DNA from 3 places in the Kitasatospora sp. NPDC051914 genome. Region 3 is predicted to be linked to each of the others. Evidence: riboswitches for the same ligand, from Rfam matches in the RefSeq annotation. Region 3 holds a riboswitch; each other region holds the start of a gene.
What was found. Region 3 has a riboswitch for cobalamin ahead of AB0M03_RS18205 (HoxN/HupN/NixA family nickel/cobalt transporter). Riboswitches for the same ligand answer to the same signal wherever they lie in the genome.
Positions count from the first base shown of each region.

Region 1 (3,265 bases), on a different contig from region 3:
GGACGTGCCCGCCTCGGTGGTCGGGTAGAAGTTGATGTCGATGACCCGGTCGAGGAAGGTCACCGCGGTGCGGACGGTGGCGTCCAGGCGCTCCCAGTCCATCGCGTTCACGAGGTCGGCGGCGGTGGCGCCGGCGGCGACGTGGGCGCCCAGGTTGACCGAGCCGAGGTTGCAGACGGCCGTCTCGGAGTCGTCGGTGACCTCCAGGATCTCCGTGCACAGGTTGGACGAGTGCACGGTGCGGCCGGGCAGCGCGGTCTGGTTGGCGGCCCGGTTGGAGGCGTCCTTGAAGGTCATCCAGCCGTTGCCGGTCTGCGCCAGGGTGCGCATCATCCGGGCGTACAGGGTCTGCGCCGGGATGGTGCGGACGGCCTTGCCGGCCTGCTCGGCCTTGCGGTACGCCTCGTCGAAGTCGGCGCCCCACAGGTCGACCAGCTCGGGGACGTCGGCGGGGGAGAACAGCGACCAGTCCTCGTCGGCGTTGACCCGGCGCATGAACTCGTCCGGGATCCAGTGCGCCAGGTTGAGGTTGTGGGTGCGCCGGGCCTCCTCGCCGGTGTTGTCGCGGAGCTCCAGGAACTCCTCGATGTCGGCGTGCCAGGTCTCCAGGTACACGCAGGCGGCGCCCTTGCGGCGGCCGCCCTGGTTGACCGCGGCGACCGAGGAGTCCAGGGTGCGCAGGAACGGCACGATGCCGTTGGACTGGCCGTTGGTGCCGCGGATCAGGCTGCCGCGGGAGCGGATGCGCGAGTAGGACAGGCCGATGCCGCCGGCGTGCTTGGACAGCCGGGCGATCTGCGCGTAGCGGCTGTAGATCGAGTCCAGGTTGTCCAGCGGCGAGTCCAGCAGGTAGCAGGAGGACATCTGCGGGTGCTTGGTGCCGGAGTTGAACAGCGTCGGAGAGGACGTCAGGTACTCCAGACGGCTCATCAGCCGGTACAGCTCCGCCACCTCGGCCACCGACTGCTCGCTGTCGCCGACCGCGAGGCCCGCGGCGACGCGCAGCAGGAAGTACTGCGGGGTCTCGACCACCTTGCGGGTGATCGGGTGGCGCAGCAGGTAGCGGGACTGCACGGTGCGCAGGCCGAAGTACTCGAAGCGGTCGTCGCCCTGCAGGTCGACCAGGGCGTCGAAGGCGTCCGCGTGCTTGGCCACGAAGGCCGCGGTGGTGTCGCCGATCAGGCCCTCGGCGTGGCCGACGGCGATCGAGGCGGCGAAGGTGACCGCGCCCTGGGAGACCGCCTCGTCGCGGATCTCCAGCGCCAGCAGGCGGGCCGCGAGCTTCGAGTACTGCGGGTCCTCGGCGATCATCGACGCGGCGGCCTCCACGGCCAGCCCGCGCAGCTCCGCGAAGTCGGAGCCGGCGTGACGGCCGCGCAGTGCGGCGGCGGCGACGTGGCCGGGGTCCACCTGGGGGAGGTCGGTGCTGCGGTCGGTGAGCAGCCGGAGCAGCGCAGCACCGGGGTCGGTCTGGGCGGACTCGGCGATTCCCTGGGAGGGCAGGGTGACTGAGGCAGCGACGGTCAAGGCGCACTCTCTCCTGTGGCGGCAGCGGACGCTTCGGGTACCCCGCGGGCCTGGGGCCGGGGGTGCGTCAGGGCGTGCGCGCGGCAGGGCAGAACGGCACGCCCGATCCGAGTCGAGGCGCGCGTCGCCACCCGGCCCACCCGCGAGGCCCGGACGTACAGCTGTGCTTCATGGCATCTGCGGGGAAGCCGGTGGCACACCGTCGGCAGGCCCTCGGACTGTGCGGGCCCGGACGTTCACGGGCCTGCTCACCGTTGCGGGGCAGTCCCGGACTTGCACCGGGTTCCCCTGCGTCGACAGCGAGAGTGAGCATACATGTAGTGGTGTCTCCGTGATGTACCCCCATATCTTGTGCACGCAGCGTGTCGCGTCCGTGGCTGGACACACTCCGGTGAGCGCAGTGTGCACATCCGACCCGCCCCTGACCCACCCGTTGTGCTCACGGAACGGTCACCACCCGAGACTGCGCCGCACCCCATGGCCTACGATCTCTGGCCATGAGTGACGGTACGGGGGCCACGCCCGGTTGGACGGGTCAGCCCGGGTCCCAAGAGGGACCGGCGAATCCCGCGGAGCAGGGGGCACAGGGTGCCCAGTCCTTCCCGCCGCAGGTCGGCTTCGGCACGCCGCCCGGCTTCCCGTCGCAGCAGCAGTGGGCCGTTCCGCAGCAGCAGCCCGCGACCGCGATGCCCGACTGGGAGGCGCTCGCCGAACAGCACGAGGCCCGGTCGCGCCGCAAGAAGCTGATCTGGACGGGCGGCATCGTGCTGACCGCCTGTCTGCTGGGCGGTGCGGTCGGACTGGCCGTCATGAAGGGCGTGCACGGCACCCCGGAGGCCGGTCCGTCCTCGGGCGCGTCCACCTCCGCCTCCCCGCGCCCGTCCGGCTCCGGCTCGACCGCCTCGGCCAACTCGCCCACCGTGCCCGGCCAGCCCGAACTGCTCGCCGACCGCTCCGGCCAGGCGAACATCGCGATGGGCCCGGACGCGCAGGTCAGCGAGGTCCAGGGCGGATACGCGCTGCGCCTGCGCAGCAACGGCAACTCCTTCGCCCAGTCGGCGAACCAGGTGATCGACGTCACCAAGAGCTTCTCGATCTCCGCCTGGGTCTACAACGAGGCGCCGGGCGGCTCCCGCACGGCGATCAGCCAGGGCGACGGCATTTCGTACTCCTTCGACCTCGCCCGCGACGACGCCAACGGCAAGAAGGCCTGGGCGTTCCGGGTGCAGACCGCCGACGGGGGCGCGGACGGCACCGTCGTGGTGGCGGCGGCCCCGGACAGCGTGCAGACGGTGGGCCAGTGGGCGCTGCTCACCGGCGTGTACGACGCAGGGCAGCACAGCATCACGCTCTACGTCAACGGCGCGCAGGCGGCCACCGCCAAGCTCAACGGCGGCATCTGGGCGGGCCCCGGCCCGCTGCAGCTCGGCCGCAGCCGGCACCACGGCATCTGGGGCGGCAGCTGGGCCGGGGTGATCGGCCGGATCATCGTGTGGGACGAGGTCCTGAACCCCCAGCAGGTCGCCAGCCTGAAGACCGGCGGCACCGGACTGAGCGCCAAGCCGGCCGGTTCCTGGCTCGTCGGCGGCTGAGCCGGCGGAACGCCGCAGCGCGGACACGGCCCGGTCGGGCCGTGTCCTGCCTCACGCATGCCGTGGTGTCACCGGCGAGTGGCGTGTGAAAAGATGGCGCCCGAGCGAACGGGGATGGCGGCATTCGGCCGAGTGGGGGCGCATTG
Region 1 is NZ_JBFAXX010000012.1:78,449-81,713, forward strand. It holds gene AB0M03_RS10700 (ribonucleoside-diphosphate reductase subunit alpha) at 1-1,503, opposite strand, end outside; cobalamin riboswitch at 1,714-1,857, opposite strand; gene AB0M03_RS10705 (LamG domain-containing protein) at 2,025-3,119, shown strand.
Region 1: it holds a riboswitch for cobalamin, as region 3 does, so the genes downstream of both, AB0M03_RS10700 (ribonucleoside-diphosphate reductase subunit alpha) here and AB0M03_RS18205 (HoxN/HupN/NixA family nickel/cobalt transporter) in region 3, are expected to answer to the same signal.

Region 2 (3,265 bases), on a different contig from region 3:
GTCCACGTCGGTGAAGTTCGACAGCCGCGGCAGCCGCACCACGGCCACCCGCAGCACGTCCGCGCCGCGCGGGGCCGCGGTCGGACGGTTCTCCACCGCGGTGGAGAGGTCCAGCGAGTCCTCGGCGTCCAGCCACAGGCCGGGCAGCATCGGCAGCGTGCCCAGCACCGGACGGCCCGTCAGCTCCCGCAGCATCTCCAGGCCCGGCGCCAGCAGCCGGGCGTCCCCGCGGAACTTGTTGACGAACCAGCCCGCCACCAGCGACTGGTCCTGCGCGGACAGCAGCGCCAGCGTGCCGTACATCGCCGCGAACACCCCGCCGCGGTCGATGTCGCCGACCACCACCACCGGCAGGTTCGCGGCCGTGGCCAGGCCCATGTTGGCGATGTCCCGGTCCCGCAGGTTGATCTCGGCGGGGGAGCCGGCGCCCTCGCAGACCACCACCTCGTACCGGCTGCGCAGGTCCGCCAGGCACTCCAGCGCCCGCTCCAGCAGGACGGGCTTGCGCTCGCGGTAGTCCAGCGCCCCGACCTCGGCCACCGGCCTGCCGAGCAGCACCACCTGGCTGCGGCCGTCCGCCCCCGGCTTCAGCAGCACCGGGTTCATCGCCGCCTCGGGCTCCACCCGGGCGGCCTGGGCCTGCATCGCCTGGGCACGGCCGATCTCGGCGCCGTCCGCGGTGACGAAGGAGTTCAGCGACATGTTCTGCGCCTTGAACGGCGCCACCCGCACCCCCTGCCGGGCCAGCCACCGGCAGATCCCCGCCGTGACCACGCTCTTCCCCGCATCCGAGGTCGTCCCCGCCACCAGCAGAGCCTTCGTCACGTGACACTCCCTTGCGAACCGGTGATGGAGGGGACACGGCCGAGTGCGGTGCGTCCGAGGGCGTGGGCGGCCGTCGTCACCGCCAGCGCCAGCACCCCCACGCGGCGGGAGAGCCGGCAGGCGCGCTCGATGTCCGGGACGTCCACCGGCCGGAGTTCGGCGCCGAGGACGGGCCGGTGCTCCACCCTCTCGCCGTACTGCAGGGTGCCGCCGAGCCGCACGCCGAGCCCGCCCGCGAAGGCCGATTCCGCCTGTCCGGCGTTGGGGCTGGGGTGTGACGACCCGTCGCGCCGCCAGACCTTCCAGGCGGCCCGCGGGTGCTCCGCGGCGGCGACCGTCAGCAGCGCGGTCAGCCGGGCACCGGGCCAGCCGGCCACGTCGTCGAGCCGGGCGGAGGCCCAGCCGAAGCGCAGGTGGCGCGGCGAGCGGTGGCCGACCATCGCGTCCAGGGTGTTGACGGCCCGGAAGGCCAGCAGCCCGGGGGTGCCGGCCAGCGCGCCCCAGGTGAGGGCGTTGACCACGGCGTCGGCGGTGTTCTCGGCGACGGACTCGACGACCGCACGGGCGATCTGCTGCCCGTCCAGGGCGCTGGGGTCGCGGCCGCACAGGTGCGGCAGGCGCTCCCGGGCGGCGGCCAGGTCGCCGGCCTCCAGGAAGCGGCCGATCGTCCGGGCCTCGCGGGTGAGGGAGGTACCGCCGAGCACCGTCCAGGCGGAGGCCGCGGCGAGGGCCGACCGTGCCCGGGGGCGCCGCCGCAGGGCGCGGTCGGCGAGGACGGCGCCGGCGGCGACGGTGCCCACGCTCAGGGCGGTGAAGGCGGCTCCGGTGCCCCGGTGGTCGCGCCAGAGCCGGCGCTCCAGGCGGCCGGCCGCGGTGCCGAAAAGGGCGACCGGGTGGCCGCGGCGGGGGTCGGCCAGCGCGGTGTCGGCGAGGTAGCCGGCGACGGCGCCCAGCAGGTAGGGGGAGGGGTTCACACGGGCCACGGCCCGGCTCCCCGGTCGGGGCGCAGCGGTGACCGCTGGGCAGCCTGCATGGCGTGCGTGTCCTCACTCAGGGTCCGCGCCCTGGATCGACGAACCGGCGGCGAGAGTCTCCTGGCTTCCGGGTCGGACACGCGCTCGGGCCTTCCAGCGGCCCTGTCGCGGACCGCCGTGACCATGCAGGTCGAGCGTGCTCCCCGGTGACAGTGGCGGGACCGCGCCGGACTCGCACCGGCTTCCTCTGCATGCCTCCGTATGGCCCCGAGATCCCATCACGCGTCCCGACCGGGAGTCAACAAAGCCTGTGGAGGGGTTGGTCACACACCGTCGCCGTTCCGACCGCCCCGGGCCCCGTACGATCCTCCAGCCCCGGGCCCGGGCGGCGCGCCCCGCTTCGTGCGTTCGGCGAGTGGGTCGGTGCGCGCGGCCGCCCGTACGTTCTTGTCGCATGCGACGCAGACCGTCCTCCCCGCCGCCGGTGCCGTTCTCCCCGCAGGCCGCGCGGGCGCACCGCGCCGGGCTCGGCCTGACCCCGGAGCAGGTCGCCGAGGCCATGGCCGCACACGGCGTCCGGCTGCTGCCCGCCCATGTGGCGGCCTGGGAGGCCGGTGAGCTGCGGCCCTCGGAGGAGGAGTTCGTCGCCCTGTCGAGGGCGCTGTGGTGCCCGCCCGTGCAGCTGATGGGCGTCCGCCCGGCGACCCTCCGCGACTTCCGGCTGTCGCGCGAGCTGACCAGGGAGCAGGCCGCCCGCCGGATCGGGGTCAGTGTGCAGACGTACGCCAGGGCCGAGGACACCGGCCACTGGGACGCCGACGAGGAGCAGAGCCTCGCACTGGCGCACGCACTCGGCCTGACCCTGCGGGCGCTGGTGCACGTGACCGGCCGTCAGGACGAGCTGGAGCTCCTGCTGCGGCAGGTCGTCGACGGCCGCTGGCAGGCCCGGCTGCGGGCGGTGGCCAGGCTCGTGCCCGTCCCGGACCCGGTGCTCGGCGAGGTCCTCGCGGACCTCCAGGACGAGTACCTCGTCCCCGCCCACTGGGGCTCCGCCGTCCCGGACGCCGCCCGCCCCCCGGCCCGCCCGCTCGCCGACCGCTTCTGGGAACTGCTGTCCCGGCCGGGGACGGACGTCCCGGTCTAGGGTGCCCGGGGCTACCACTCAGGGGCGGGGGGAACTGCGCAATTCGGATGCGGGTGTCGTGGCGGCATGGGCCGACCCATGTTCTGTACGGCGGCCCACATCCGAATTGCGCAGTTCTCCCCCAGCCTTCGGCCGGGAGGTGCCCCCACGCGTCCCTGATGGGGCACCCCTGCGCCGCCGCCCGGACGGACCCGTTCGGGTGGCCGCGGTCCGGGGCCGGGCGTGGACTGGGAGCGCCATGTCCAGCCGCCCACCGGGGAGCGCCATGCGTTGGGGAACCGCCGCGATCGTCGCGGCCGCCGCCGTCGGGACGGGGGCCGCC
Region 2 is NZ_JBFAXX010000080.1:6,277-9,541, forward strand. It holds gene AB0M03_RS34770 (cobyric acid synthase) at 1-825, opposite strand, end outside; gene AB0M03_RS34775 (cobalamin biosynthesis protein) at 822-1,799, opposite strand; cobalamin riboswitch at 1,913-2,048, opposite strand; gene AB0M03_RS34780 (helix-turn-helix transcriptional regulator) at 2,254-2,943, shown strand; gene AB0M03_RS34785 (hypothetical protein) at 3,209-3,265, shown strand, end outside.
Region 2: it holds a riboswitch for cobalamin, as region 3 does, so the genes downstream of both, AB0M03_RS34775 (cobalamin biosynthesis protein) here and AB0M03_RS18205 (HoxN/HupN/NixA family nickel/cobalt transporter) in region 3, are expected to answer to the same signal.

Region 3 (3,265 bases):
CCGGGCCCATGCCGCGGTTGGCGGCGAAGCCGCCCTTGAGTTCGAGCTTGACCACCAGCGGGCCGCTGCCGGGGTGGGCGCCGAGCCAGACCCGGATGTCGTCGAGGCAGTGCTCGAGGTTCTTGTTGGTGCCGCCGCTGTAGAGCTGGGCGGGGCTGCTCGCGGCGGTGCAGTTGTTGGCGTTGCCGAGCGGGTTGGAGTGGCTGACCTTCCACTCCTTGGTGACGGTGTCCGTCCAGACGTCCAGTTCGATCATTCCGGTGCCGGTGTCCAGGCTCTGCGCGAGGAACGGGAACGCGGCCGGGTCGTAGGTGTTGTGGAGGCCGACGGTGGTGGCCGAGCCGAAGGGCAGGCCGCCGCCGGCGGCGGCGCCGGACTGGTGCGCGGGGATCAGGGCGGTGGCTGCGGCCAGCAGTCCCACGGCGAACGTACGGCGAAGCTTCACGGTGTCTCCTCGTCAGGAGCCTGGGAACGGCGGCCCGGACGGGCCGCCTCCGGAAGCATGGGCCACCGGAGCGGCTTCGAGGTGACATGACAAGAAAACTTGGCCGAAGCCGATCCCCCGTCATACTGCGTGCGGCGCAGCCGATCTCACTCCGGCGAGCCCCAGCCGGGCGGCCCCGACCCGGGTGACCCTCACTCCGGACGGCCGAGCACGCCGTGCTCCAGCACCTCCGCGACCGCCGGGTCGGTGAGCCGGTACCGCACCACGCGGCCGTCCCGCTCGCCCGCGACCACGCCCGCGGCGCGCAGCAGCCGCAGCGCCTGGGAGACCGCCGGGTCGCGCATGCCGGCCGCGACGGCGAGGTCGGTCACGGCGAGCGGCCCCGTGGTGTGCAGGGCGAGCAGCAGCGACAGCCGTCCGGGGTCGGCGAGCAGGGCGAAGCGGTCGGCCCAGGCACGGACACGGGCGGTGTCGCCGATCGCCGCGATGGCCTCGCAGACCCGGTGCCCGTCGATGGTGCGGTGGCCGGCGCGGTCGGCGGGGACGAGGTGCATGGCGGCATTCTCGCAGGCCGTCCGACCGTGATCTCCGACACCTGCGCAGGTCTGCAGGCTTGCAGCTGTCGGTCCGTCACCCCTACGGTGGAACAGCCGTGGTGTTCGGGAAGACCGGTGGAGGACCCTCGCGGGTCCGAGTCCGGAGCGGCCCTCGCCACTGTGAACGGGGAGTCAATCCGTACCCCTTTGCGGGTCACTGGGCGCAGCAGCGCGCCTGGGAAGGCCGGGTACGGGCACCGTCGGAACCTCCCCGTGAGCCAGGAGACCGGCCACGGCATCTCACGACGTCATTCCACGAGGTGCTGGAGCGTGATCCGCAGATGACCCTGCCCGCAACCGGTACGGCCGCGCCGCCGACCGCCTCCGGACCGCCGGCCTTCCGCTGGCGGCGGGAGGACACCCTGCGCACCGCCGGCCTGATGGCGGTCATCCTCGCGATGCACGTCGCGGCCTTCGGCACGCTCTTCCTGCTGGTCGTGCCGGAGAAGTACGAGGTGGGCACCCAGGTCTTCGGCGCGGGCCTCGGCATCACCGCCTACACCCTCGGCATGCGGCACGCCTTCGACGCCGACCACATCGCGGTGATCGACAACACCACCCGCAAGCTGATGGCCGACGGCCGGCGCCCGGTCTCGGTGGGCTTCTGGTTCGCCCTCGGGCACTCCTCGATGGTGGTGCTGATGGCCGCCCTGGTGGCGGGCGGCGCGCAGCTGGCCGGGGTGCTGATGGACGACGGGTCGGCGGCGCACCAGGTGCTCGGCACGATCGGCACCACCGCCTCCGGCGCCTTCCTCTACCTGATCGCCGCGCTGAACCTGGTCGCGCTGCTCGGCATCCTCCGGGTGTTCCGGGCGATGCGCGCCGGCTCGTACGACGAGGCGGAGCTGGAGCGGCAGCTGGACTCCCGAGGCCTGATGAACCGCGTCCTCGGCCGGGCCACCCGTTCGATCTCCCGCCCCGGCCAGATGTTCCCGGTCGGCATGGTGCTGGGCCTCGGCTTCGACACCGCCACCGAGGTGACCCTGATGGTGATGGCGGGCTCGGGCGCGGCGGCGGGCCTGCCCTGGTACGCGATCGTCTGCCTGCCGCTGCTGTTCGCCGCGGGCATGAGCCTGTTCGACACGCTGGACGGCACGTTCATGAACTTCGCCTACCAGTGGGCGTTCTCCAACCCGGTGCGGAAGGTCTTCTACAACCTGGCCATCACCGGGCTGTCGATCGCGGTGGCGTTCGTCATCGGCACGATCGAGCTGGTGGCGGTACTGCACGACAAGCTCGGCCTGGCCGACCCGGTGACGGGCTGGGTCGCCGGGCTGAGCCTGGACAACGTGGGCTTCGTCATCGTCGGCCTGTTCGTGGTGGTCTGGGCGGTGGCGATCGGCTACTGGCGGATCGCCGGGGTGGAGAAGCGGTGGGCGCCGGAGCGGCGGGCCTGAGCGGCGCGGGCCGCAGGCCCGGTACGCGGGCGGACGGTGCGTCAGCCCGCCGCCAGCAGCAGTGTGCCGGCCACCGCGAGGCCGGCGCCGACCACCTGCACCCGCTGCAGCCGCTCCTTGAGCAGCCCGCGGGCCATCAGCGCGGTGACCACCGGGTAGAGCGAGGCCAGCACGGCGGCCACCGCCACGGGCCCGCTGTCGGAGGCGACGGCGAAGGTCGCATTGGCGGCCACGTCGGCCACGCCCACGGCGGTCAGTACGGGCAGGTGCCGCAGGACGGCCCCGGGCCCGGCCGGCCGGCGCCCGCGGCCCCGGGCCAGCAGCAGGGCGCCGCCCACCGCGATGTTGCACAGCCGCTGCACGCACAGGGCGAGCAGCAGGCCGCCCCCGGCCGAGGCGTGGGCGATCAGCGCCATCACCGCGCCGAAGCCGAAGGCCGCGCCGAGCGTCAGCACCAGCACCCTGGCGCCGACCGCGCCGCCGCCGCGCTGCGGGCCGCCGGCCAGGGCCACCCCGAGGACGGCGACGGCGATCCCGGCGGCCTGGACGGGGCCCGGCCGTTCGCCGAGCGCCAGGCCGACGCCGACCGGCACCGCGACGCCCACGGTGGCCAGCGGCGAGACGACGCCCATGGGCCCGAGGGCGAGTGCCCGGTAGAAGGCGAGCATGGCGAACGGCCCGATCGCGCCGGCGGCGACGGCGGACCACAGGCCGGCCGTGAACGGGCCGGGGCCGCCGGTCGCCAGGACGGCCGCCACGAGCAGTGCCGCCGCGGTGGCCTGGGAGGCGAGCACCACGGTCAGCGCCGGCATCCGCCGGGTCAGCGC
Region 3 is NZ_JBFAXX010000025.1:34,783-38,047, forward strand. It holds gene AB0M03_RS18195 (phosphatidylinositol-specific phospholipase C domain-containing protein) at 1-445, opposite strand, end outside; gene AB0M03_RS18200 (metalloregulator ArsR/SmtB family transcription factor) at 637-999, opposite strand; cobalamin riboswitch at 1,082-1,291, shown strand; gene AB0M03_RS18205 (HoxN/HupN/NixA family nickel/cobalt transporter) at 1,323-2,438, shown strand; gene AB0M03_RS18210 (DMT family transporter) at 2,480-3,265, opposite strand, start outside.